3 regions of the Rhizobium sp. P28RR-XV genome follow, and region 2 is predicted to be linked to each of the others. Evidence: riboswitches for the same ligand, from Rfam matches in the RefSeq annotation. Region 2 holds a riboswitch; each other region holds the start of a gene.
What was found. A riboswitch is a leader RNA that binds a small molecule or an ion and turns the genes downstream of it on or off. The one in region 2 is predicted to bind thiamine pyrophosphate.
Positions count from the first base shown of each region.

Region 1: it holds a riboswitch for thiamine pyrophosphate, as region 2 does, so the genes downstream of both, thiM (hydroxyethylthiazole kinase) here and thiC (phosphomethylpyrimidine synthase ThiC) in region 2, are expected to answer to the same signal.
Region 3: it holds a riboswitch for thiamine pyrophosphate, as region 2 does, so the genes downstream of both, thiB (thiamine ABC transporter substrate binding subunit) here and thiC (phosphomethylpyrimidine synthase ThiC) in region 2, are expected to answer to the same signal.

Region 1 is NZ_JABAIG010000008.1:94,099-101,677, reverse strand. It holds gene HGP12_RS18080 (undecaprenyl-diphosphate phosphatase) at 1-93, shown strand, start outside; gene HGP12_RS18075 (3-oxoacyl-ACP reductase) at 174-938, opposite strand; gene thiD (bifunctional hydroxymethylpyrimidine kinase/phosphomethylpyrimidine kinase) at 946-1,758, opposite strand; gene thiE (thiamine phosphate synthase) at 1,755-2,390, opposite strand; gene thiM (hydroxyethylthiazole kinase) at 2,387-3,190, opposite strand; TPP riboswitch at 3,242-3,338, opposite strand; gene HGP12_RS18055 (DUF1127 domain-containing protein) at 3,573-3,719, shown strand; gene yghU (glutathione-dependent disulfide-bond oxidoreductase) at 4,296-5,171, shown strand; gene HGP12_RS18045 (hypothetical protein) at 5,384-6,991, shown strand; gene HGP12_RS18040 (sigma-54 dependent transcriptional regulator) at 7,015-7,579, opposite strand, start outside.
Region 2 is NZ_JABAIG010000006.1:75,497-83,075, forward strand. It holds gene HGP12_RS14120 (RNA polymerase sigma factor) at 1-487, opposite strand, end outside; gene HGP12_RS14125 (EF-hand domain-containing protein) at 809-1,612, opposite strand; gene HGP12_RS14130 (TetR family transcriptional regulator) at 2,110-2,751, shown strand; gene HGP12_RS14135 (porin) at 2,923-4,014, opposite strand; gene HGP12_RS14140 (hypothetical protein) at 4,627-5,370, shown strand; TPP riboswitch at 5,504-5,636, shown strand; gene thiC (phosphomethylpyrimidine synthase ThiC) at 5,729-7,555, shown strand; gene thiO (glycine oxidase ThiO) at 7,557-7,579, shown strand, end outside.
Region 3 is NZ_JABAIG010000004.1:391,631-399,209, forward strand. It holds gene HGP12_RS11235 (MarR family winged helix-turn-helix transcriptional regulator) at 1-330, opposite strand, end outside; gene HGP12_RS11240 (MFS transporter) at 498-2,036, shown strand; TPP riboswitch at 2,107-2,224, shown strand; gene thiB (thiamine ABC transporter substrate binding subunit) at 2,386-3,414, shown strand; gene thiP (thiamine/thiamine pyrophosphate ABC transporter permease ThiP) at 3,425-5,062, shown strand; gene HGP12_RS11255 (ATP-binding cassette domain-containing protein) at 5,055-5,783, shown strand; gene HGP12_RS11260 (M48 family metalloprotease) at 6,159-7,579, shown strand, end outside.

The sequences.
Region 1 (7,579 bases), on a different contig from region 2:
CTGGAGCGCTTTTCGACCTGGCCTTTCGTTATCTACCGTATCGCGCTCGGCGTGATCATTCTCTTCGGCGTACTGACCATGGGATGGGCTTGAGCGGCCTGAACCATACGGCTTGCCAAGACTTGAATATTGGCGCTGCCCGTAAAGGCAGCGCCTTTTTCGTTCTAAGACCGCTATCCGAAGACGAGACCGCCATCGACGATAAGATTTTGCCCGGTGACGGCACGTGCCCAAGGGCTTGCGAAGAAGAGCACCGCATCGGCAGCCTCCTCAGGGGTGGTGACGCGGCGCAGCGGCGTATTCGCGGCGATAATGTCGAAAACGGCCTCCGGCGTGGCGCTGCTGGCGGCCGTCGTGCGCAGAAGGCCGCCGGAGACCATGTTGACGGTGATCCCGAGCGGGCCGAGTTGGGACGCGGCCGTGCGGGTCAGCGACAACAGCGCCGCCTTGGCGGCGGTATAATCGTGATAGGGCACCACCGGGTTCTGGAAGAGGTTCGTGCCGATGGTGACGATCCGGCCAAAGCCTGCCTGCGCCATTGCCGGCCGCGCCGCCTGTATCAGGTTCAAGGCGCCCTGCAGCGCGGTTTCCATCTGTATCGCCATCTCCGCCCAGCTCAAGGCGTCCAGTTTCGAGCGCGCATCGCCGTTGAAGCTGAAATCGGCGAGCGCATTGTGGACGACCGCCGTCGGCGCTGCGAAGTGCTCGGTCACCTCGGCGACGAGCCGCTTCGTACTTCCAAGATCGCGGATATCGGCCTGAAACGCTTTCGCGTGATTGCCAAGTTCTGCCGCTAGCGCCTCAGCCCGTTCGCGGCTTGCCCGATAGTTGATGGCAACCTTCGCGCCTTCGCGGGCAAAGGCCGTCGCGATGGCGGCGCCAAGACCGCGCCCTGCGCCGGAAACGATGACGATCTGGCCCTTGAGTGACAGGCTCATTTCTTCTCTACTCCTTGTTTGTGTGCCAGAGAGCATGGAAATGCTGCACGGGTCCGTGGCCGCTTCCGACGGAAAGCTGGCCTGCGGCGGCAACCGCGGCGGCAAGATAGGCTTTGGCGGCGGCGACGGCCTCGGGGAGCGGGGCGCCCTTGGCGATCTCGGCGGCGATAGCGCTGGAGAGCGTGCAGCCCGTTCCGTGTGTATTCTTCGTCGGCAGCCGCTCGGCTTCGAACCAGGTCAGGTGGCCGGCGCTTGCCAGCACATCCGGACTTTCGTCACCCTCAAGATGACCGCCTTTGACCAAAACAGCCGAAGGCCCCAGCGCTGCCAGCGCAAGCGCCTGGCGGGCCATGTCGTCGCGGCTTGCCGCCTCGGCGTCGTGCAGCAGCGCCGCCGCCTCGGGCAGGTTCGGCGTGATGACCGTCGCAAGCGGCAGCAGCCGCGTGGTGAGCACGTCGACGGCGTCGGCAGCAAGCAGGGCAGCGCCGCCCTTGGCGATCATGACAGGGTCGAGCACGACAGGCACATTGCGATGTCGTGCCAGAATATCCGCGACAGCATCAGCGATCTCGGCGTTGGCGATCATACCGATCTTGACGGCATTGACACGGATATCGCCGAAGATCGCCCGGATCTGGTCCGCCACGAAAGAGGGGGGTACCGGATGGACGCCGGAGACACCCTGCGTGTTCTGCGCCGTCAAGGCGGTCAAAGCTGCCATTCCGTAAACGCCGCGGGCGGAGAAGGTCTTCAGGTCGGCCTGGACGCCGGCACCACCTGATGGGTCGGAACCGGCGATGGACAGAACATTGCGGATCATTGGCGAGCCTCCTTGATGACGTTCGCGATGAGGGCTGTCGCCGCTTGCGGGTTCGGACGGCCACAGATGGCGGAGACGACCGCAAGACCATCCGCGCCGGCCGAGAAAACCTCTCTCGTGTGCTCTGCCTTGAGGCCGCCGATCGCGACTGATGGAACCGGACAGAGCCCGACGATGCGGGCAAGGCCCGCGAAGCCGATCGGTTGCTTGTGATCGGGCTTGGTGGGGGTCGCAAAGACCGGACCGATTCCGGCATAGTCGACAATGCCGGCATCTATGGCGATAGCAAGAGCCTCCGTTTCCACCGAAAGGCCGAGGATCATGTCCGGCCCGATGAGGCGGCGTGCGTCGGCGGCACTCATGTCCTCCTGACCGATGTGGAGGCCATCGGCACGGACGGCGATGGCGGCCTCGACATTATCGTTGACGATCAGTCGGGCGTTGGTCCCGTGCAGGATCTGTTTGAGGGCGCGGCCCGTCTCGATCATGGCTGCGGTGGGGGCATGCTTGTCACGCAGCTGTACGATCGTGGCGCCGCCGGCAACGGCCGCACGGGTCGTTTCGATCATGCCGAGTTCGGCGCACAGCACCGGGTCCAGCACGAGGTAGAGCGAGAGATCGAAGTCCTTCATGCCGCCGATATCCTTGCAACGCGATCCAGCATCTCCGGCGTGAGCGCGGCGAGTGCATCGAGGAAGCGCCAGGAGAAGGAGCCCGGACCGTCCGCTGCTGCTCCTGCCTGGGCGCCGGCAACGGCGAAGACCGCGAGTGCCGCTACGGTGGCATTGAATGGATCATCCGGCGTTGCCGCCGCAAAGGCGCCGACGAGGCAGGTGAGCGAGCAACCGAGCGCGGTCACCTGCGGCATGAGCGGCGAACCGCCGGCAATGCGCTTGGCCCTCCGTCCGTCCGTCACGAAATCCGTAACGCCCGTGACGGCAACGACACAGCCGTGCTTTTCAGCAAGCTGCCGGGCGGACTCTTCCGCCTGCTCGACGGCATCACGGCTATCGACGCCCCGGCCGCGGCTGGTGCCGCCGGCAAGCGCGATGATCTCGGACGCATTGCCGCGAATGATCGTCGGCTGCAGCTCCAGCAATTGCGCGATCGCCTTGCGACGAAACTCTGTCGCATAATGGGCGACGGGATCGAGAACCCAGGGTTTGCCGGCATCGTTGGCCGAGCGCGCTGCTTTCAGCATGCCCGCAAGCCAGCCGGACGAGAGCGTGCCGATATTGATCGTCAGCGCGCCGGAGATGGCGGCAAATTCACCCGATTCTTCTTCGGCATGCACCATCGCCGGCGATGCTCCGGCGGCGAGCACCACATTGGCCGCGATATTCATGGCGACGAAATTGGTGATGCATTGCACCAGCGGTGGGTTCGCCCGCATGATGTGAAGCTGATTGCCTGCTGTGATTTGGTCTTGCATATCGCGCCTTTCAGGGCAGGCGAGACGCAAAGGGACGACGTGCTGAGCTTCGCGAGGTCCCGAGCGACTCCCTCCGCCAGCATGATCTGGTTCAGGTTCAAAGGGTCCTTCTCAGCCCGCCGGAAAGCGGACGCCCCTGTCTCTCATCTCCCTTCTTTTCGCAGACAACGGCGGCGCTGTCATCAGCAAATCACCAAAGCCCTGGCGATGAATGGAGTTGGGCTCTGTTAATTTCCAGGCGACCCATGCAATGAATGCATGGGTGCAGTGATTCCTTAGCCCTGCAAAAGCCGAGAGGTTTCGACTATATGTCACTCATCGAAGCGAAGGGGGCGCCAAGCACGGCAGCTCAGCTTCGAAAGCCCAACGAAAGGGGATCATCATGAACGTAGCACGCTCTTTCAATAACTGGCGCAAGTATCGTCAGACGGTCGCCGAACTGGGCCGTATGTCCACGCGCGAACTGCATGATCTGGGTATCGATCGCGGCGAAATCCGCAATGTTGCCCGCGCAGCCATCGCTCGCTAACGGCCGCAACGGCTCCTTATAAAGCTGCATTATGCCAGCGCCTGTTCGTCCCGAGCAGGCGCTTTTGGTTTGTCCGGAGGGGACGGATTCAGGCTCTTTGCGTGCGCTGCAAGCAGATCGGCAAAGCCGGCCGCTTTTCGCATAGCGCATAACTGCCTTGCAAAGAAATGCCTATCCTGTGAGCAAAAATCAGCTATTCTCAACTCCATCGAAGCGATGCATCTCCTCCCGCATCCCTTCGTTTTTGCAGACGTCCTTCTCCTCCTCCCAGGGACGACTGCGGGAACAGCGGCATTCCTCCTCCCGTTCGCTGTTCGGTTCTTGTAAAAAGCCTGCCGCACCTCCTCCCGCGGCAGGCTTTTTCGTTTCAGGCAATATCGGATTTCCTCCTCATCTTTGCCGGTCTGCAGCGCGCGTCGGAACGCGGTCCTTGCTTCGGCCATCTCCGATCCCAGCCTGTCTGAAAACCGACGGCCTCCTCTCGCAAAAATGAACGGCCGTCCCTATGTGCGACGCCTGTAGCGCGCTACATCGAAGACCAACCCCAACGTGATTCCCTGCAACAGGAGGATGCCCATGACCGGTTCTGCCGAATACACGCCGCCGAAAATCTGGACCTGGAACAAGGCCAATGGCGGTCAGTTCGCCAATATCAACCGTCCGATCGCCGGGCCGACTCACGAAAAGGAATTGCCTGTAGGGCGCCATCCCCTGCAGCTCTATTCCCTCGGGACGCCGAATGGCGTGAAGGTCACCATCATGCTCGAAGAGCTGCTGGCGCTCGGCCACAGCGGCGCGGAATATGATGCCTGGTTGATCAAGATCGGCGAGGGCGACCAGTTCGGCAGCGGTTTCGTCGACGTCAATCCGAATTCAAAGATCCCGGCCCTGCTGGACCGCAGCGGCCCGAAGCCGGTCCGCGTCTTCGAATCGGCCTCGATCCTGATGTATCTCGCCGAAAAATTCGGTGCCTTCCTGCCGACGGAACAGCCGGCCCGTGCCGAATGCCTGTCCTGGCTGTTCTGGCAGATGGGCAGCGCGCCCTACCTCGGCGGCGGTTTCGGCCATTTCTTTGCCTATGCGCCGACGAAGATCGAATATGCGATCGACCGCTTCGCCATGGAAGTGAAGCGCCAGCTTGACGTGCTCGACCGTCGCCTGGCCGAAAGCGAATATATCGCCGGCAGCGACTACACGATCGCCGATATTGCCATCTGGCCGTGGTATGGCGGTCTCGCCAAAGGCTGGCAGTACGGCGCGGCCGAGTTCCTGCAGGTGCAGGACTACAAGAACGTTCAGCGCTGGGCCGAGCAGGTTTACGCGCGTCCCGCCGTCAAGCGTGGCCGCATGGTCAACCGCATGTCGGGCGAACCGTCCGAGCAGCTGCGTGAGCGCCACGATGCCAGCGACTTCGAGACCAAGACGCAAGACAAGATCGCGCCTGCAGGCTGATAGGCAGTTTCGCTCGTTATTTCCTTGAACCCGCGGTCTCCGGATTGCGGGTTTTTTTATTGGCTTTGCCAGCGATGTTCGTGAGGCGGCCAAGTCAGCCTCGCTCCATCTTGTCGGGTCTAATGTCTCCCTGCCGAAGCTTTATCGCCCGGCAGAGAACGCAACGCACTCTGCAATGCGTTTCACCGATGACGCAAGAGGAATGCTTTTCCATGCAGCAAATTGCTGGTGACCGTGCCCTGGACAATAAAATCATCGCGGGCGTGCCGTCGCAGCAATCAAGCAAGGAGAGAGAAGCGCTCTTGAAGTGCCTGATTTCGGGTGGCGACGAGCGGTTGGACTGCGATGCCGTCAGCGGTCTCAATATGTACGGTTACGGCCCGGCGCCTCGTCCAAACGATCTGGCTTTCGGCTCCTCCACGGCGTCGACGATTTCCGCCGATGCCTTTGCCGAGATCGACACTTACTTTGCCGGTCTGGTCGGCGAAATGGAAACCGGCTCGCCCGCAGCTATCTATGAGCGTGAAATTGGACGAGTGCGGTCGGATTTGCTGCGTCTGCTTGATCTCAATCAGGCCGCCGGACAACCGCAAGTCGACGCGATCGTCGCGACTTCGGGCACGGACATCCATCTCTTTGCAGCCTCGCTTCTGGCGCGCGAGGATGATTGCGCCTTGATGACCATCACGTTGATGGGCAACGAGACGGGCAGCGGCGTCATGACGGCCTCAGCAGGTCGCCACTTCATGGGCCGTGTCAGCAGCGATCGCGCCGTTGCCAAGGGCGAGGAGTTGCGGCCCGGCGACGCAACGCGCAACGCGACCATCGCCGTCCGCAATAAGGATGGCTCCCTTCGCGTCGACCGCGAAGTCGAGGACGAATTGCGGGGCCTGATCGAGCTCGGCCGTGCCGCCAGGCTCCGATGCTTGCTCGTCGTGACCGACGTGTCGAAGACCAGCCTTCTAGCGCCGGGCCTGGAAAGCGTGCTGCGGCTGAAGGCGCGTTTCGGCAACGCGCTCGATATCATGATCGATGGCTGCCAGTTCCGCCTGTCGGCGGCGACGATCCGTGCCTATCTCGCGCATGGCTTCATGGTGGCCCTGACCGGCTCGAAGTTTCTTGCCGGACCGATTTTCAGCGGCGCCCTTTTGTGCCCGCCGCAGATATCGGAGCGCTTCAAGCATCGCTGCCTACCGGCGGCTCTGGCGGACTATTGCGGCAAGGCCGAGTGGCCGGAGGGCTGGGCAGCGCGTGAAGCCTTGCCCGAACGCGCCAATTTCGGCCTGCTGTTGCGCTGGAAGGCGGCGTTGTTCGAGCTGCAATCCTTTGTCGCCGTTCCGGAAGTGCAGGTTACCGCGGTTCTTTCCACCTTCGCCGAAGCGGTAACCGCCCGGCTTGCCAACGACCCTGCCTTTGCGTTGCTGGACAGCCGTCCCCTTGATCGCCGCTGCCTATGGACCGTGCCCTCTGTGCGCCATTGGGACGAAATCCCTTCGATCTTTTCGTTCTATCTGCGCGACGCCGGCAATGCAGGTGTCTTAAACGCGGCCGAGACCGCAGCCGTCTATAAGGAGTTGGCCATCGAGGAAGATGGGTTCGCCGCCGTGCGGCTTGGCCAGCCCGTGCGTTGCGCAGATTTCGGCGAGATGCCAGTCAGCGCCCTGCGCATTTGCCTGAGCGCGCCCTTGATTGTCCGGGCTGCCAAGAGCGCCGAAGCGCTTGCAAGCGTTATTGATCAGGCCATGCTGGTGCTCGACCGGACCGCGGAGATTGCGGCACGGCATGCTTCCATGCCCGCCGTAAGGCTTGCAAGCGCCTAGAGATCGGCATCTCTTTAATCCCCTCAGCTTCTTCGGTCGTCGCCGTCAAAGCCGGCGAAATCACCCCTGACGATCCCGTGGCGCTGGAGCTTGTCGTAGAAAGTCTTCCTCGGAATGCCCAGCGCCTCGATGGTCCGGCGCACATCGCCATTGTTTTGCTGCAGGGTCTCGCGGATGAGTTCTGCCTCGTAGCGTTCCACGCGAACGGGCAGTGAAAGCCCTGCCTCGAGCGCAGCCGCGTCGCCGGATTTCGGCAGGACATCCGCCTCCAGTCCAAGCACGAAGCGTTCGGCGAAATGCGAGAGTTCGCGAACATTGCCCGGCCATTCGTGCTGCTGCAGATGGCGGCGCACGGTGGTCGTAACGGCCGGCACGTCGCGCTTGAAGCGGCTGGCGGCGCGTTCGGCGAAATAACCGAAGAGCAGGGGGATATCGTCGCGCCGTTCCCGCAGCGGCGGGATGGAAAGCGTGACGACGTTGAGACGATAATAGAGGTCTTCGCGAAAATCGCCGCGCTGGCCCGGATCGCCGAGATCGACCTTTGCCGCCGCGACGACACGCAGGTCGACAGGGCGGACTTCGTTTGTC
Region 2 (7,579 bases):
CCTGATAGTAAACCAGAATGATCGCCTCGCGCTGCCGGGGGGCAATCATCTGCATGGCCCGCTCCACGCGCTTGGACGGATCGTCCTCGCTCATCAGGCCCGCATCCGGCGCCGGCCCTTCATATTCGATGTCGGGCGAATGCTCGGCCAGAATATCCTTACGCCGGCGCAGGCGATCGTAGCAGAGGTTGATCGCCACGCGATGCACCCAGGTGCTGAAGCGGGCATTGCGCTGACGCCAGCCGCCGGCATTCCGCCAGACGCGCAGAAACGTCTCCTGCGCCACATCCTCGGCTTCGCTCGCATCGCCGAGCATGCGGGTTGCCACGGCGATGATGCGCGGCAGCTGCCTTGCCACCATCATACGCATTGCTGGAACGTCACCAGCGGCGATACGACCAAGCAGATCCTCGTCCGCATCGCCGCTCCTGGGCGCGCGATCCCACTTCATCGACAATCGCCACCGCTCCTGTTTCGTGCGAGACAGGCATGGCGCGCCGCCCGGCTCGGGTTTTCGGCAGAAAAACTCTGCCCGGCCGTCAAATCCGGCAAGCGGCTCCCGTCAGATCGCAGCATCTCGGTCAGCGCATCATCCTTCGACATCAAGCATGGGTTCGCAAGGATTGAACGGCCTATCCGCCGAATTCCGTCGCTCTCACATCGAGGATTTTCGGATTTTTCTCCCCTCCCCGGCAACTAGCTATCGGGCGAACACAAGAAGAGCCGGCTCACCCGGACGTGGAGGCCCAACGTCTCTCGTCCGGGTTGCCGGCACTTCGCATGGTCAAATGCGAAAGCTCGTGTTCGATCAGAGCGTCAGGAGATCGCTCGTCGTCTGGTCGTGCTCACTGAATGTGTAGAAACTGCCGAAGTCCCGCATCTGCGGCTTCATGGCCTGCTCGAACTGGCTCTGCGTCAGCGATCCGGAACCGGACGTATCGAGACTCTTGAACAACGCCGTTGCCTGATCTTCGCTGACATCGGATGGACGGGCAGCAACGAACTCGGATTCGCTCACATTGCCGTCGCCATCCGCATCCATGGAGGAAAACGCGGTGGAGAGTTCGTCGTCGCTCATCTGGCCGCCCGGTGGCGGAGGCGGCTGCCGACCTGCCTGCATGGCATTTTCAAGCTGCGATTCGGTGAGCGAACCGGTAGTGTCCTGATCGAAGCTTTTGAACAGTTGGTCTGCCTGGTCTTCGCTGACATCGGACGGCCGCGCAGCGACAAATTCCGCCTCGCTGATATTGCCGTCGCCATTGGTGTCCATGGCGCTGATCATATCGCGCTGCTTGCTGTTTTGGCTGCCGGTGGCGGAAGTCTCTTCCGTGCTCGATGTCGAGTCGGTCGAATCACCATTCGAGTTCGAGCTGTCGCTGCCGCTATTGGCCTGAAGGTTGAGAATGATGTTCATCAGCTGCGCGATCAGCTGTTGCGCCGAGGCAAGCTGAGACGATTCGTCAGAAGAGGAGGAGGAACCCGTGCTGGAAGAACCGCTCGAAGAGCTGCCGGACAGCAGCGATGAGATGGAATCGTCGTCGCTCGAAGACGTGGAGCGCGACGACTTATATTGATAATAATTATTTGAAGAGACTGAGGTAATGCTCGTCATTGGGGCCTCCAGATACGAGCGTTGAGAGGAACTCGGATGACTTACGCTTACGCGACTTGAACATGACGATCGCCAAGCTTCGTCGCGCGAAGGCGACGGCACGACGTCGACGATCGAGATGAGCAGACGGACTTGCGAACGCCTAAGATCAACCGCGCCCTGTGCCCCGATTTGACGGGCGCATCGTTTCCCGGGCGAGCGAATTCGGCTTCGTCCAGCCGATATATTGCCATCATGGCTATATCAGCATCCGCACATTTTCGATTTTCACTTCCCAACGCCGGGAAATTGCACCCCGAAACTTGCGCGTGGCTTATAGGCGCTTGACGAAGACCTCCTGTTACGATTTCCTTCCCTAATTTTAGGGGATTATATAATTCGGCCGTTTTGTTGAGCATTGCTGGTATAGGGGATTTCCAGCGATAATCTGCGTCGATGGGATAAGAACGCCAAAAAAGAGGGGTAGAGCTTGAAAACTGATTTCCGTGGAGACGTGAATGAGGCGCACTAAGGAGGAGGCTGCGGAAACGAGGAGCGAGATTTTGCACTCTGCAAAGGCTCTGTTTCTCGACAAGGGCTACGAGAATGTCAGCCTCGAGGAGATAGCCGCAGCGGCTGGTGTCACGCGTGGGGCGGTGCACTGGCATTTCAAGAACAAGCAAGGTCTGATGTTCGCGATTCGCGACGAGGCACAGCAGCCGTTTCAGGAATTGGCCGAGCGGATGTCGAAGGAGCTGCCGACAAATCCGCTTGATCTGGTGGCCGAGGCCATTGCCGGGATATTCGACGATGTCCAGGGCGATCCGCGCAAGAGAAGCATGCTGAAGGTGATGATGCACCTCGACATGGCTTTTTGCGACGGGACCACGAGCCGCGCCAGCTCCTTCCGGCACGATATGCACGAACACTTCGAACGCATATTCACTCTGATGAACGAGAAGACGAAGCTGCCCGCGCCCTGGACGCCGGATACGGCCGCCTCCGCGCTGACGGCCGTCATCGGCGGGCTGATCACCGAATGGACGCTCGACAGGGGCAATTTCCAGCTCGTGCCTTGCGGGCAGATGTTCATCAAGATGATCTTGAAGACATGGTTCCCGATGGAGCAGGCACATGAGGTAGAGACCTCGGCTGCATAAAGCAGGCCCAGAAGCAGGCCCAGCAAAATCAACGCTTTGAACATAAAAAAGGATCCGGAGGGAAAACCGGATCCTTTACTTTGATCGGAGGTCAACCGATCGGGGAAAGAAGCCTGACGGATTGGAACATCAGGCTTCTCTATACCCGGCACGAGGCCGGGTAATTCGAAATTAGAAGCTACGCTCGAAGCGCAGGATACCGGCCCACTGATCCTGGTTTACAGAATCGAAGTTGGTGTAGGAGACTTCCGGCTCGATGAGCAGGTTCTTGACCGGGTTCCACTTGACGTTCGTGGTAGCGGCGAAGATCTTCGAGTCGGTGTAGGCGAGCTGCAGGTTCCACTTCAGCTTTTCGTTGATCGGAACGCCAACGCCGCCCCAAACAGCCCAGTCACCCCAGCCGCACTTCGACGGATCATTAACGGGGCAAGCCGAACGGTCGAGGTTGGTACCTGCATACTTGTTGAGCTTGTCGCCATCGGTGTTCCAGCCGCCCATCAAGAAGGCCGAGAATACGCCGAAGTCGGCATCGACACGAGCCTTGATAGCGCCTTCTTCGACGATCGAGTCGTAACCGCCGACGACCTTGAAGCCCCATGCGCCAGACTTGAAGCCAGCACCAGCAACGACGTCAGGAGCGTAGTGGTTGCCCTTGTCGTCGGACCACCAGCTTGCGCCGTAGGAAGCGTCGGAGCCGCTGGAGTTCGAGTCTTCAACCGAGATCATAGCCGTGAAGCCGTTGCCGGCATCATAGTTGTAGGTCAACTGGTTGAGTTCGTACGGGCCGTCATAGATCACGTCGTCGTTGATGACGTCGCCGGCATAACCGATGTAGGAGTTGTACTGCGAATCGGCCTTACCGACGAGGAAACCGCCGAGGCTGATGTTGGCGAACAGCAGCTTGGTGGAGGTCGAGTTGCCGTCGTTCCAGTCCCAACGAATGACCGTGTTGGTCTTCAGCGGGCCGTATTCGGTGTCGGTCGCGGTGTCGACGCTCAGTTCCGCACGGGTGTGCCAGAGCGTGCCGTTCTTGCTGTTCGGGTTGTAGGCATCGTACCACTCGCCTTCGGAACGGACACGTCCGCCGATCTTGAGGCAGGTTTCAGTGCCCGGAATGAAGAAGTAACCAGCACCGTAAGCGTCGCAGATGCGGACGTATTCCAACGGCTCCGGCTCGGCAGCAACGATGGCGTCAGCTGCATGGGCGCCGGAAACTGCTGCCAGCGCAGCAGCGGAGCCGAGAAGAAGGCTCTTGATATTCATATTAAACTCCTGGTTGTAATATGCATTTCTAATTTGCCGCGAGTGCTGAGCTGAAACCACCTTGAAGATCGACTCGGTCGAAAACGCGACCGCGCAGCCCGGCAAGTACGCACGTAATGTTGGCTTGAGTCCCCTCGAACCTCCATGATTGACCCCGCGGCAAAGGTCTTGAAATGCCCCTACCGATCCGGCCGATCGCTCGACCGTAAGACAAGTTCTGTCCTGCTTCTGACTTACAAACAGCCCGTATGTTTGTCAATTATATGAAGGCTTGACGGACGCTGGTCTGGCGTTAGTCTTGGCCGCTGTTGCTTAAATGCAACTGGCGACGGCAGTGCGGGGTTCGCTTCATCCGGCGAGAGCACCAAAGGCGCGAACGCGCGGCAAGAAAGGCTGCCGGCGGCATTAAAGGCGAGGTCGCCAGAGATAATCGATCAGAGCATGGCGGATAGATTCACGGCCGGCGACGGTCCTATCCGCGCTTGGGCGCCCGCAAAGGCTTGCGAATTCCGGCAAGGCTCAGAAATAAAATTCAACAATTCGCTACACACAGAAATGGTGAATCTTCCTAGATTCCGGCGACTCGCGCCATGGGAAGGGAACAAATCGCGCATGAACGAGAAACGAATGATCTTCATCGCGACCCCCTGCTTCGGTGGCCTCGTCACCAAGGATTATATGCAATCCATCTTTTCCCTGATGCAGACGGGCGCGCAGGCCGGCATACAGCTGACGCTCGCTCTCCTCGGCAATGACGCGCTGATTACCCGCAGCCGCAACACGCTGGTGTCGTCCTTCCTGAACGATACGGCGGCGACCCACATGCTTTTCATCGACGCCGACATCAGCTTCGAGCCTGATCAGGTGATGCGATTGCTGGATGCCGACAAGGATGTGGTCGCCGCCATGTATCCGATCAAGGACTACGACTGGGACACCGCGGCCCTTGAAAATTCGCGCGATGGGATGTCGCTTGCGGCGGCAGCACTTCATTATGTCGGAACGCCGCTGGTCGGCCAGAGCGCCGAGCGCGAGGGCGATTTCGTCAGTGCCGTCTATGCGGGCACGGGCATGCTTTTGATCAAGCGCGCTGTCATCGAAAGGATGATCGCCGCCTATCCCGACCTGCGCTACAACGCCATACACGCCTATCCGAGCACCAAGCGTTCGCCGGGCACCCAATATGCCCTGTTCGAATGCATGGTCGAGGAAGGGACAGGAATTTATCTGAGCGAAGACTTCGCCTTCTGTCACCGCTGGCGCGCGCTCGGCGGCAAGATCTGGCTCGATACCGCCAGCAAGCTCTCCCACACCGGCCCTCACCGCTTCAATGGCAACACCGCTCCTCGTTATTGAGGCGACGCCATGCCGGCTACCCGTTTAAATACGTTTAAATTGTAGATTCTCCAATGCGCCGAGCGCAGCCGCCCGAAAAAAGGCAATCATCGTTGCGGGGTTGACAGAAGCCGAAGGGAGAGCATAGCCTTTCAGTATTCACCAGGGGGGTCCCGGCAAGGGGCTGAGATACTGCTGAACAATACGGCTTTGCCGGTTGTGGGCGCAGTGACCCGTTGAACCTGATCCAGTTCATACTGGCGTAGGGACGGTGCAAGCGCTCGAAGGCCTCGGATTCCCGCGTGGATTCCATGTCGGCGTCTTTTCATCATTCCGGCTGATTGACTGGGTCTCCAACCGCAACTTGGAGCCTCAAACCATGACCATTGCCGCAAAGACCCTTACCCCAACCGTCACGACAGGCCCGCTGCCGGCATCGCGGAAGATCTATATCCCGGGAGACATCCACGCCGATATCCGCGTGCCGATGCGCGAGGTCAGCGTCCATCCGACATCGGGCGAGCCGCCTGTTATCGTCTATGATTCCTCCGGCCCCTACACCGTCGAGGGCGCCGATATCCGCATCGAGCACGGCTTGCAGCAGCACCGGCGCGACTGGGTGCTCGCTCGCGGCGACGTCGAGGCCTATGAGGGCCGCCATGTGCGCCCCGAAGACAATGGTTTCGTCACCGGCGAGCGGCTGACGCCGGAATTTCCGGCCAAGCGCGAGCCGCTGCGCGCTAAAGACGGCAAGGCCGTCACGCAGCTTGCCTATGCGCGGGCCGGCATCATCACGCCGGAAATGGAATTCATCGCCATCCGTGAGAATCTCGGTCGCAAGGCGAATGCCGAAGCCCTGGTGCGCGACGGCGAGAGCTTCGGCGCCCATATTCCGGACCATGTGACGCCGGAATTCGTCCGCCAGGAGGTCGCGGCCGGCCGGGCGATCATTCCGGCCAATATCAATCATCCGGAAAGCGAGCCGATGATCATCGGCCGGAACTTCCTGGTGAAGATCAACGCCAACATCGGCAATTCCGCCGTCACCTCTTCCATGGCGGAGGAAGTCGAAAAGATGGTCTGGGCCGCCCGCTGGGGCGCCGATACCGTCATGGACCTTTCGACCGGCCGCAACATCCACAATATCCGCGAATGGATCGTCCGCAATTCGCCGCTGCCGATCGGCACCGTGCCGCTCTATCAGGCGCTGGAAAAGGTCGGCGGCATTGCCGAGGAGCTCACCTGGGAAGTCTATCGCGACACGCTGATCGAGCAGGCCGAACAGGGCGTCGACTATTTCACCATCCATGCCGGCGTGCGGCTGCATTATATCCCGCTGACCGTCAATCGCGTCACCGGCATCGTCTCGCGCGGCGGCTCGATCATGGCCAAGTGGTGCCTCCATCACCATCGCGAGAGCTTCCTTTACGAGCATTTCGACGAAATTTGCGACATCTGCCGCGCCTATGACGTCTCCTTCTCGCTAGGCGACGGCCTGCGCCCCGGCTCGATCGCCGATGCCAACGATGCCGCGCAGTTTGCCGAACTCGAAACGCTCGGCGAACTGACCAAGATCGCCTGGGCCAAGGATTGCCAGGTGATGATCGAAGGTCCCGGCCATGTGCCGATGCACAAGATCAAGGAGAACATGGACAAGCAGCTCGCCGTTTGCGGCGAAGCGCCCTTCTACACGCTCGGGCCGCTGACGACGGATATCGCGCCGGGCTATGATCACATCACCTCGGGGATCGGCGCTGCCATGATCGGCTGGTTCGGCACGGCGATGCTGTGCTACGTCACGCCAAAGGAACATCTCGGCCTGCCTGACCGCAACGACGTCAAGACCGGCGTCATCACCTACAAGATCGCCGCCCATGCGGCCGATCTCGCCAAGGGTCATCCGGCCGCGCAGGTGCGTGACGACGCATTGTCGCGCGCCCGCTTCGAGTTTCGCTGGGAGGACCAGTTCAACCTGTCGCTCGACCCCGACACCGCCCGCAGCTTCCATGACGAAACCTTGCCGAAGGAAGCGCACAAGGTGGCGCATTTCTGCTCGATGTGCGGCCCGAAATTCTGTTCCATGCGGATTTCGCACGACATCCGCGCCGAGGCGCAGAAAGAAGGATTGGAGGCGATGGCGGCAAAATATCGCGAAGGCGGTGATCTCTATATGCCGGTCGAAACCCCTGCGCAGCCGGCCGAATGAAATGCGCATCCTTGTCAAAGGGGC
Region 3 (7,579 bases), on a different contig from region 2:
CGCATCCGCCTGCGATGCCTTGCGTCGCAACACGCCGCGCGTCACCATGTCGGCAACGATGCGGCTCGCCCGCGAGGGATCGATGCGCAGCATCTCGGCGATCGTGCCGACGGTGACTTCGCCCGTCGCCTCCGCCCGCCGCACGACATCGAGCACGTCGAGATGCGAAAGCTCGAGCCCCGGCGCAACACTCTGGATGGCAAGCCTGCCGATCATGCGGCGTCCCGTCAGGAGACGCATGCGCGTCATGGCATGGCCGATGCGCAGGAGATTCTCGTCATCGGTCAGGGCCTGGGCTTCAACTTCACGTGTATTCGTCGCAGATGTCATCTTTCCACCATACCAGAGGCGGAAAAGAAATAAAACATGCAAACAGCATTCACCTGTCGTTGACATTTATATGCTAATGGCACATATGTATCAAGTATGAAAACCGGGGCGTCCCGCGCATTCGATCGACCGCGCAGCGTTTCGGGCAAGCTCGGATTTTTTACCCCATGGACATGCAGACAACGTTCGCGCCGCTCGTGGCGGATCATAAACGGCGGCTTATACTCTTCCTGTTTCTGATGACTGCCATGTTCATGGCCACGCTCGACAACCAGATCGTCTCGACGGCGCTTCCGACGATCGTCGGCGAGTTCGGGCATCTGGAACGCTTCGGCTGGATCGGATCGGCCTATCTTCTCTCGCTCTCCGCCGTCATGCCCGTTTACGGCAAGCTCGGTGATCTCTTCGGCCGCAAATATGTGATGATGATGGCGATCGCGATCTTCACGATCGGCTCCGCCGTCTGCGGCCTTGCCGTTTCGATGAATACGCTGATTGCCGCCCGCGTCCTTCAGGGGCTGGGAGGCGGCGGCATCCTCGTGTCGATCTTCGCCGTCAATGCCGACCTGTTCGAGCCGCGGGAACGCGCCCGCTATCAGAGCTATTCGAGCCTCGTGCTGATGGCCTCCGGCGCCATCGGCCCCGTTCTCGGCGGCACGATGAGCGACCTCTTCGGCTGGCGCTCCATCTTTCTCGTCAACGTGCCGATCGGCTTTGTCGTGCTGGCGGGTCTCGCCACCATGCTCCCCTATCGCAAGCCGCCCCGCCGCCCGAAGATCGATTATGCCGGCGCAATCGTTCTTGCGCTGACGACGACGAGCATCGTGCTTGCCGCCGACGGCACCGAACTCTTCGGATCACTGCTGTCGCCACAGTGCCTCGGCATCATCGCCTTCGGCATGATCTGCGCCATCGCCTGGGTCTTCATCGAGCGCCGCGCTCCTGAGCCGATCGTGCCGATGACGCTGTTCCGCAATCCGACATTCGGCCTCCTGCTGATCATTTCGATCACCAGCGGCGCCGTTGCCATCGGGATGGTCAATTATTTCGCGCTCTTCCTGCAGACGACGACAGGCCTTTCGCCCTCGATGGCCGGCCTGCTGTTCATTCTCCTGACTGGCGGTATCGTCTGCGGCTCGCTATCGGCCGGCAGGCTGATCGCGGCCAGAGGCCGCTACAAGCCCTTTGCCATCGCAAGTGCTGCCTGCAGCGCCATCGCATTTGGCTCGTTCGCCTTCCTGCCTGCCGGCACGCCCATCGTCTTCATCGGCGGCCTGATGCTGCTGCACGGCATCGGCATCGGTCTTGCGCAGCAGGTGCCCGTCATCGGCGTGCAGAACGCAGCCGCTGCCCGTGACGTCGGCGCTGCAACCGGCGCCGTCACGCTCTCGCGCATGGGCGGCGCCTCGATCGCCATTTCCATCTACGGCGCCATCATCGCCGCCAAGCTCGGCAATGTCGGCATCTCCATCGCGGGCGTATCCGACATCGAGCAGCTGACGCCGAAAATGATGGCCGCATTGCCCGAGGCGACCCGCGAGGCCGTCGCCACCGCCTATGCAAGCGCCTTCAGCCCGCTGTTCTTGACGGCTGCCGGCATCTGCCTCATCGGCCTTCTGACCTCACTGTCGTTGAGAAACGTGCAGCTTCCGGGCGCCGTGAAGAAAATCGAAAGCCCGACGGCGGCCGCTCACGCGGCCGAGTAAGATCGCCCGCCTGCAATCGACAAGGGAATCATTTTCCTTGTCATCCCTTCGTCGCAAGGCTAAATCTGCCGACGCTCTAACGGGGTGCCTTATGTCCTTCCGGACATCCGGCTGAGAGGCTTTTACCGGGCCAACCCGCGGAACCTGATCCGGCTAACACCGGCGGAGGGATTAGACGCGTGACGAAATCATGGCGCCCTTTCCCCTTCAAGACGAAACCTAAAGCATGATGCCGAAAAGTGTAAACGGCTTTCGGGCAACATCATGCTCTAATTATTTGATTTTAGAGCGGATTCAGATTTTAGGTCCATAGACCTAAAATCATCCGGCTCCAGGAGGAGGCGCTGTCATGCAACACCGTTCGCTATTGTCATTCTTCACCGGCCTGGCCCTTGCCGCCGGAACAAGCTTTTTCGCCGCACAGCCTGCTGCAGCGGCCGACAAAGCTCTGACCATCTACACCTATGAGAGCTTCACCGCCGATTGGGGGCCGGGCGCCAAGGTCAAGGCCGCCTTCGAAAAGACCTGCGGCTGCACGGTCAACTATGTTAGCGTCACAGATGGCGTCGCGCTTCTGTCGCGCCTGAAGCTGGAAGGCGCGGGCACCAAGGCCGATGTCGTTCTCGGCCTCGACACCAATCTCGTCGACGAAGCCAAGGACACCGGCCTTTTCGATGCAAGCGGCGTTGACACTTCCGCGCTTAAGGTCCCCGGCGATTTCAAGGATGACGTCTTCGTGCCCTACGACTACGGCCATTTCGCCGTGATCTACGACAGCCAGACGGTCAAGAATCCCCCGAAGAGCATGAAGGATCTCGTCGAGGGCGATCCCGCGCAGAAGATCGTTATCGAAGACCCGCGCACCTCGACGCCGGGCCTCGGGCTTCTGCTCTGGGTGAAGTCGATCTATGGCGACAAGGCGGCCGATGCCTGGACGAAGCTCAAGGGCCGCATCCTGACGGTCACCCCCGGCTGGTCGGAAGCCTATGACCTCTTCACCAAGGGCGAGGCACCGCTGGTGCTCTCCTATACGACGTCACCGGCCTATCACATGATCGAGGACAAGACCGATCGTTATCAGGCGGCCGCCTTCTCGGAAGGACACTATATCCAGATCGAGGTCGCCGGCCTCATCAAATCCTCGCCGAACAAGGACCTTGCCCGCGACTTCCTGAAGTTCATGATCTCCCCCAGCTTCCAGGACATCATCCCGACAAGCAACTGGATGATGCCGGTCTCGGCCACCTCCGAGCCGCTGCCGGATGCCTTCAGCAAACTCGTCGTGCCGTCGAAGACCTTCCTGATGAGCCCGTCCGACGTCGACAAGAACCGCAAGGCCTGGATCGACGAATGGCTGGCCGCCACCAGCGGCAATTGACGCGCTGATCATGCTCGCGGCACCCGAACGAAGACGCGCCATTTCCGGCGGGGCGCTTAGCCTCGCCGGCATCGTGCTCTTCGTCGGGGTCGCCGTTTTTGCCCTCTTGGCCGCCAGCATCGAATCCGGCGGCGACACCACGCTGACCGATCCCTATCTGCTGCGCGTCCTGCGCTTCACGCTGCTGCAGGCGGTGCTCTCGACGCTTCTCTCCGTGGTGCTCGCCCTACCGGTCGCCCGGGCGTTGGCGCGCCAGCCGCATTTTCCCGGCCGGTTGTGGCTGCTCCGGCTGATGGCGGTTCCGATGGGATTGCCGGTGCTGATTGGCGCGCTCGGCCTGCTCGGCATCTGGGGCCGGCAAGGGCTCATCAATCAGGCGCTTACTACGCTTGGCCTATCGCAACCCGTCAGCATCTATGGTCTCGCCGGCATCCTGCTGGCCCATGTCTTCTTCAACATGCCGCTCGCCTGCCGGCTGATGCTGGCCGGGCTGGAGCGCGTACCGGCGGAATACTGGCTTGTCGCCGGCGGGCTCGGCATGCGGCCCGCCTCGGTCTTTCGCTTCATCGAATGGCCTGTCCTGCGCGGCCTCATCCCCGGCATTGCCGGCCTGATCTTCATGCTCTGCGCCACCAGCTTCACGCTCGTCCTGATTCTCGGCGGCGGACCGGCCGCGACGACGCTGGAAGTGGCGATCTATCAGGCGCTGCGCTTCGATTTCGACCCCGGCCGCGCCGTAATGCTGTCGCTGCTTCAGATCGCCGTCACTCTCCTCGTCCTTAGCGCCATGACGCTGTTTCGCGCGCCAGACGATCACGGGCTGACCAGCGGCCGCGCGCTCCACCGCATCGATGGGCAAAGGACAGCCGCACGGTGGACCGACGCCGGCGTGCTGTCGGCCGCCACGCTCTTTCTCGGTCTGCCGCTCGCTTCCGTCGTCGTGACCGGCTTTGAGGCGAATCTTCTGAAACTCGCCGGCCAGCCGATCTTTTTGCAAGCGGCCGTCACGAGCCTGGCAATCGCGCTCTCCGCCGGCCTTCTGGCGGTCTTGTTATCCTTTGCCATCATCCGCGCCCGATCGGCGATATCGGTCGATCGCCGCAAGACCGTCAGCCTGCGCGGCCTGGCGCTCGCCTTGAGTGCAAGCTCGTCCCTTATTCTGCTGATCCCGCCGATCGTGCTGGCAACGGGCTGGTTTCTGGCGCTGAGACCATTGGGTGATCCCAGCCGCTTTGCCGCCATCCTCATCGTTGTTATCAATGCGCTGATGGCGTTGCCCTTCGTCATCCGCGTCATCGAACCGGCCTATGCAGTCCATCGCCGCCGCACCGAACGGCTGGCCGCAAGCCTCGGCCTTTACGGCATCGCCCGTCTTCGCCTGATCGATTGGCCGGGTCTGCGCAAGCCGCTCTTCACCGCGCTCTCCTTCGCCATGGCGTTGTCGCTCGGCGACCTCGGCGCGGTGGCGCTCTTCGGCTCGGACAGCCTGATGACCCTGCCATGGCTGGTCTACAGCAAGCTCGGCAGCTACCGCACGAACGACGCCGATGGGTATGCCTTGATCCTCGGCCTGGTCTGTCTTCTTCTGACCATCGCCGGCACGGCGGGCCAAGGCGCGCGCGATTCCGAAAGCAAGAGAAATGACTGACGGCAACGACATGAAGCAACAGGGTATCGCCATGGCCGGAGTCGAGCTGCGCCTCGGCACGCATGACTTTCGCTTTGACTGCGCATTGCCGCAGGGCAGGATCGTCGCCATTGCCGGACCGTCGGGGTCTGGCAAGTCGACCTTTCTCAATTTGTTGGCCGGCTTCGAACAGCCCGATCGCGGCCGCGTGCTGCTGGCGGGGCAGGATGTGACCGGCCTCCACCCTGCGGAACGGCCCGTGTCGCTGGTCTTCCAGGACAACAACCTCTTTGCCCATCTCGATCTCTTCACCAATGTCGGTCTCGGCATCAGCCCATCATTGAAGCTTTCTGCACAGGACCGGCAAAGGGTCTCGGAGGCCTTGGCGCGCGTCGGACTGCCCGGCTTCGAGAAGCGCAGGCCGGGAACGCTCTCCGGCGGCGAACGGCAGCGCGCCGCTTTCGCAAGGGCGCTCGTGCGCGACAAGCCGATCCTGCTGCTGGACGAACCTTTCGCCGCCCTCGATCCCGGCCTGCGCTCCGGCATGGTCGAACTTTTGAAAACCCTGCATCGCGAGAGCGGCAATACGGTGCTGATCGTCTCGCACGACCCGGCCGAGGTGCGGCGTCTTGCCGACCATGCCGTGTTTATCGATGGCGGCACGATCAGGCTTGCCGCCCCCATAAAGACCTTCCTCGAGACAGGCGACATTCCGGCACTGACCACATTTCTGCAGCATTGATTGCGCTGCAGCATCTTGTTGCCCGCTCTGCCTTAATTTCGTCGTGCGAAGCGGCTGAAAGTCCTGGGAAATGCTTGCTAAAATACAACGCTGCCACATTTAAACGGAGTCTCGCTATGCAACCGGTGCCAAAATCGGCTACAGCAAGGGCTGGAGACCGTCCGGGCAGACGCGGATCGAAGGGGATGCAGGCAACCTCTATCGGCGCGCGACGATGATCAGCCCGGTAACGATCAACCGGATTTGGCGCCGAGCCGGCATGGCAGCGAAATGAGTGGGACACTGGTACTGAAGCAGAGCGAATTAGCAGCACGTAGGATCAGCGTGACCGTCGCAGCCCGTTTGCGCCGCCTAGCCCCGCTCCTTGTCGCTGCCATGGTGCTGGACAGCTGCCAGACGGTGATGGATCAATCCTATCAGCCAAGCGTCTCGCCCTCCGCTAATCCGCAGATCGTCTCCGAGGTGCAGAAAAACGACCCGCGCGCGCAGATGGGCGCACGCGAGCATCCGCGCATCCTCGCAAGCTATGGCGGCGAATACAAGGATGCCAAAACTGAGCGCCTCGTTGCCCGCATCGCCGGCGCCCTGACCAGCGTGTCGGAAAATCCGCAGCAGTCCTACCGCATCACTATCCTCAATTCGCCCTCGATCAACGCCTTCGCGCTTCCGGGCGGCTACCTCTACGTGACGCGCGGCCTTCTGGCGCTTGCCAATGATGCTTCCGAAGTCGCTGCCGTGCTGTCGCACGAAATGGCGCACGTGACAGCCAATCACGGCATCGAGCGGCAGAAGCGCGAGGAAGCCGAAGTCATCGCCAGCCGCGTTGTTTCGGAGGTTTTGTCGAGCGATCTGGCCGGCAAGCAGGCGCTCGCGCGCGGCAAGCTGCGTCTCGCCGCCTTCTCGCGCCAGCAGGAACTCCAGGCCGACGAGATCGGCATCCGCACGCTCGGCCAGGCCGGCTACGATCCGTATGCCGCCGCCCGCTTCCTCAACGCCATGGAAGACTACAGCCGCTTCATGTCGGCCAATTCCGATGCCGACCAGAGTCTGGACTTCCTTTCGAGCCACCCGAGCACGCCGCAGCGCATCGATCTTGCCAAGGCGCATGCCCGCGAATTCGGCGAGGAAGGCAAAGTCGGCGACATCGGCCGCGATTATTACCTGAACGGCATCGATGGCCTGCTCTATGGCGACAGCCCCGAGGAAGGCTATGTCCGCGGCCAGACCTTCCTGCATGGCGGCCTCGGCATCCGCTTCGACGTGCCGCCCGATTTTCGCATCGACAACAAGGTCGAAGCCGTGATGGCAACCGGCCCAGGCGATATCGCCATCCGTTTCGACGGTGTGGCCGACAGCCAGAACCAGAACCTGACGAACTATATTTCCAGCGGCTGGGTGACGGGCCTCGATCCCTCCTCAATCCAGTCGATCACCGTCAACGGCATGCCGGCCGCCACCGCGCGCGCTTCCGCCGATCGCTGGGATTTCGATGTCACCGTCATCCGCGACCGCACGCAGATCTTCCGCTTCCTGACGGCCGTGCCGAAGGGGAATATCGCCCAGCTCAACCAGACGGCGGACGTGCTGCGGTCGAGTTTCCGGCATATGACGCAGGAAGAGGCGGCATCGCTGAAGCCGCTCAGGGTCCGCGTCGTCACCGTCAAGCCCGGCGACACGATCACGACGCTTGCCGCCCGCATGATGGGCACCGACCGCAAGCTCGATTTGTTCAAACTGATGAATGCCCTACCGACCGGGGCAACGATTGCACCGGGCGACAAGGTCAAGATTATCTC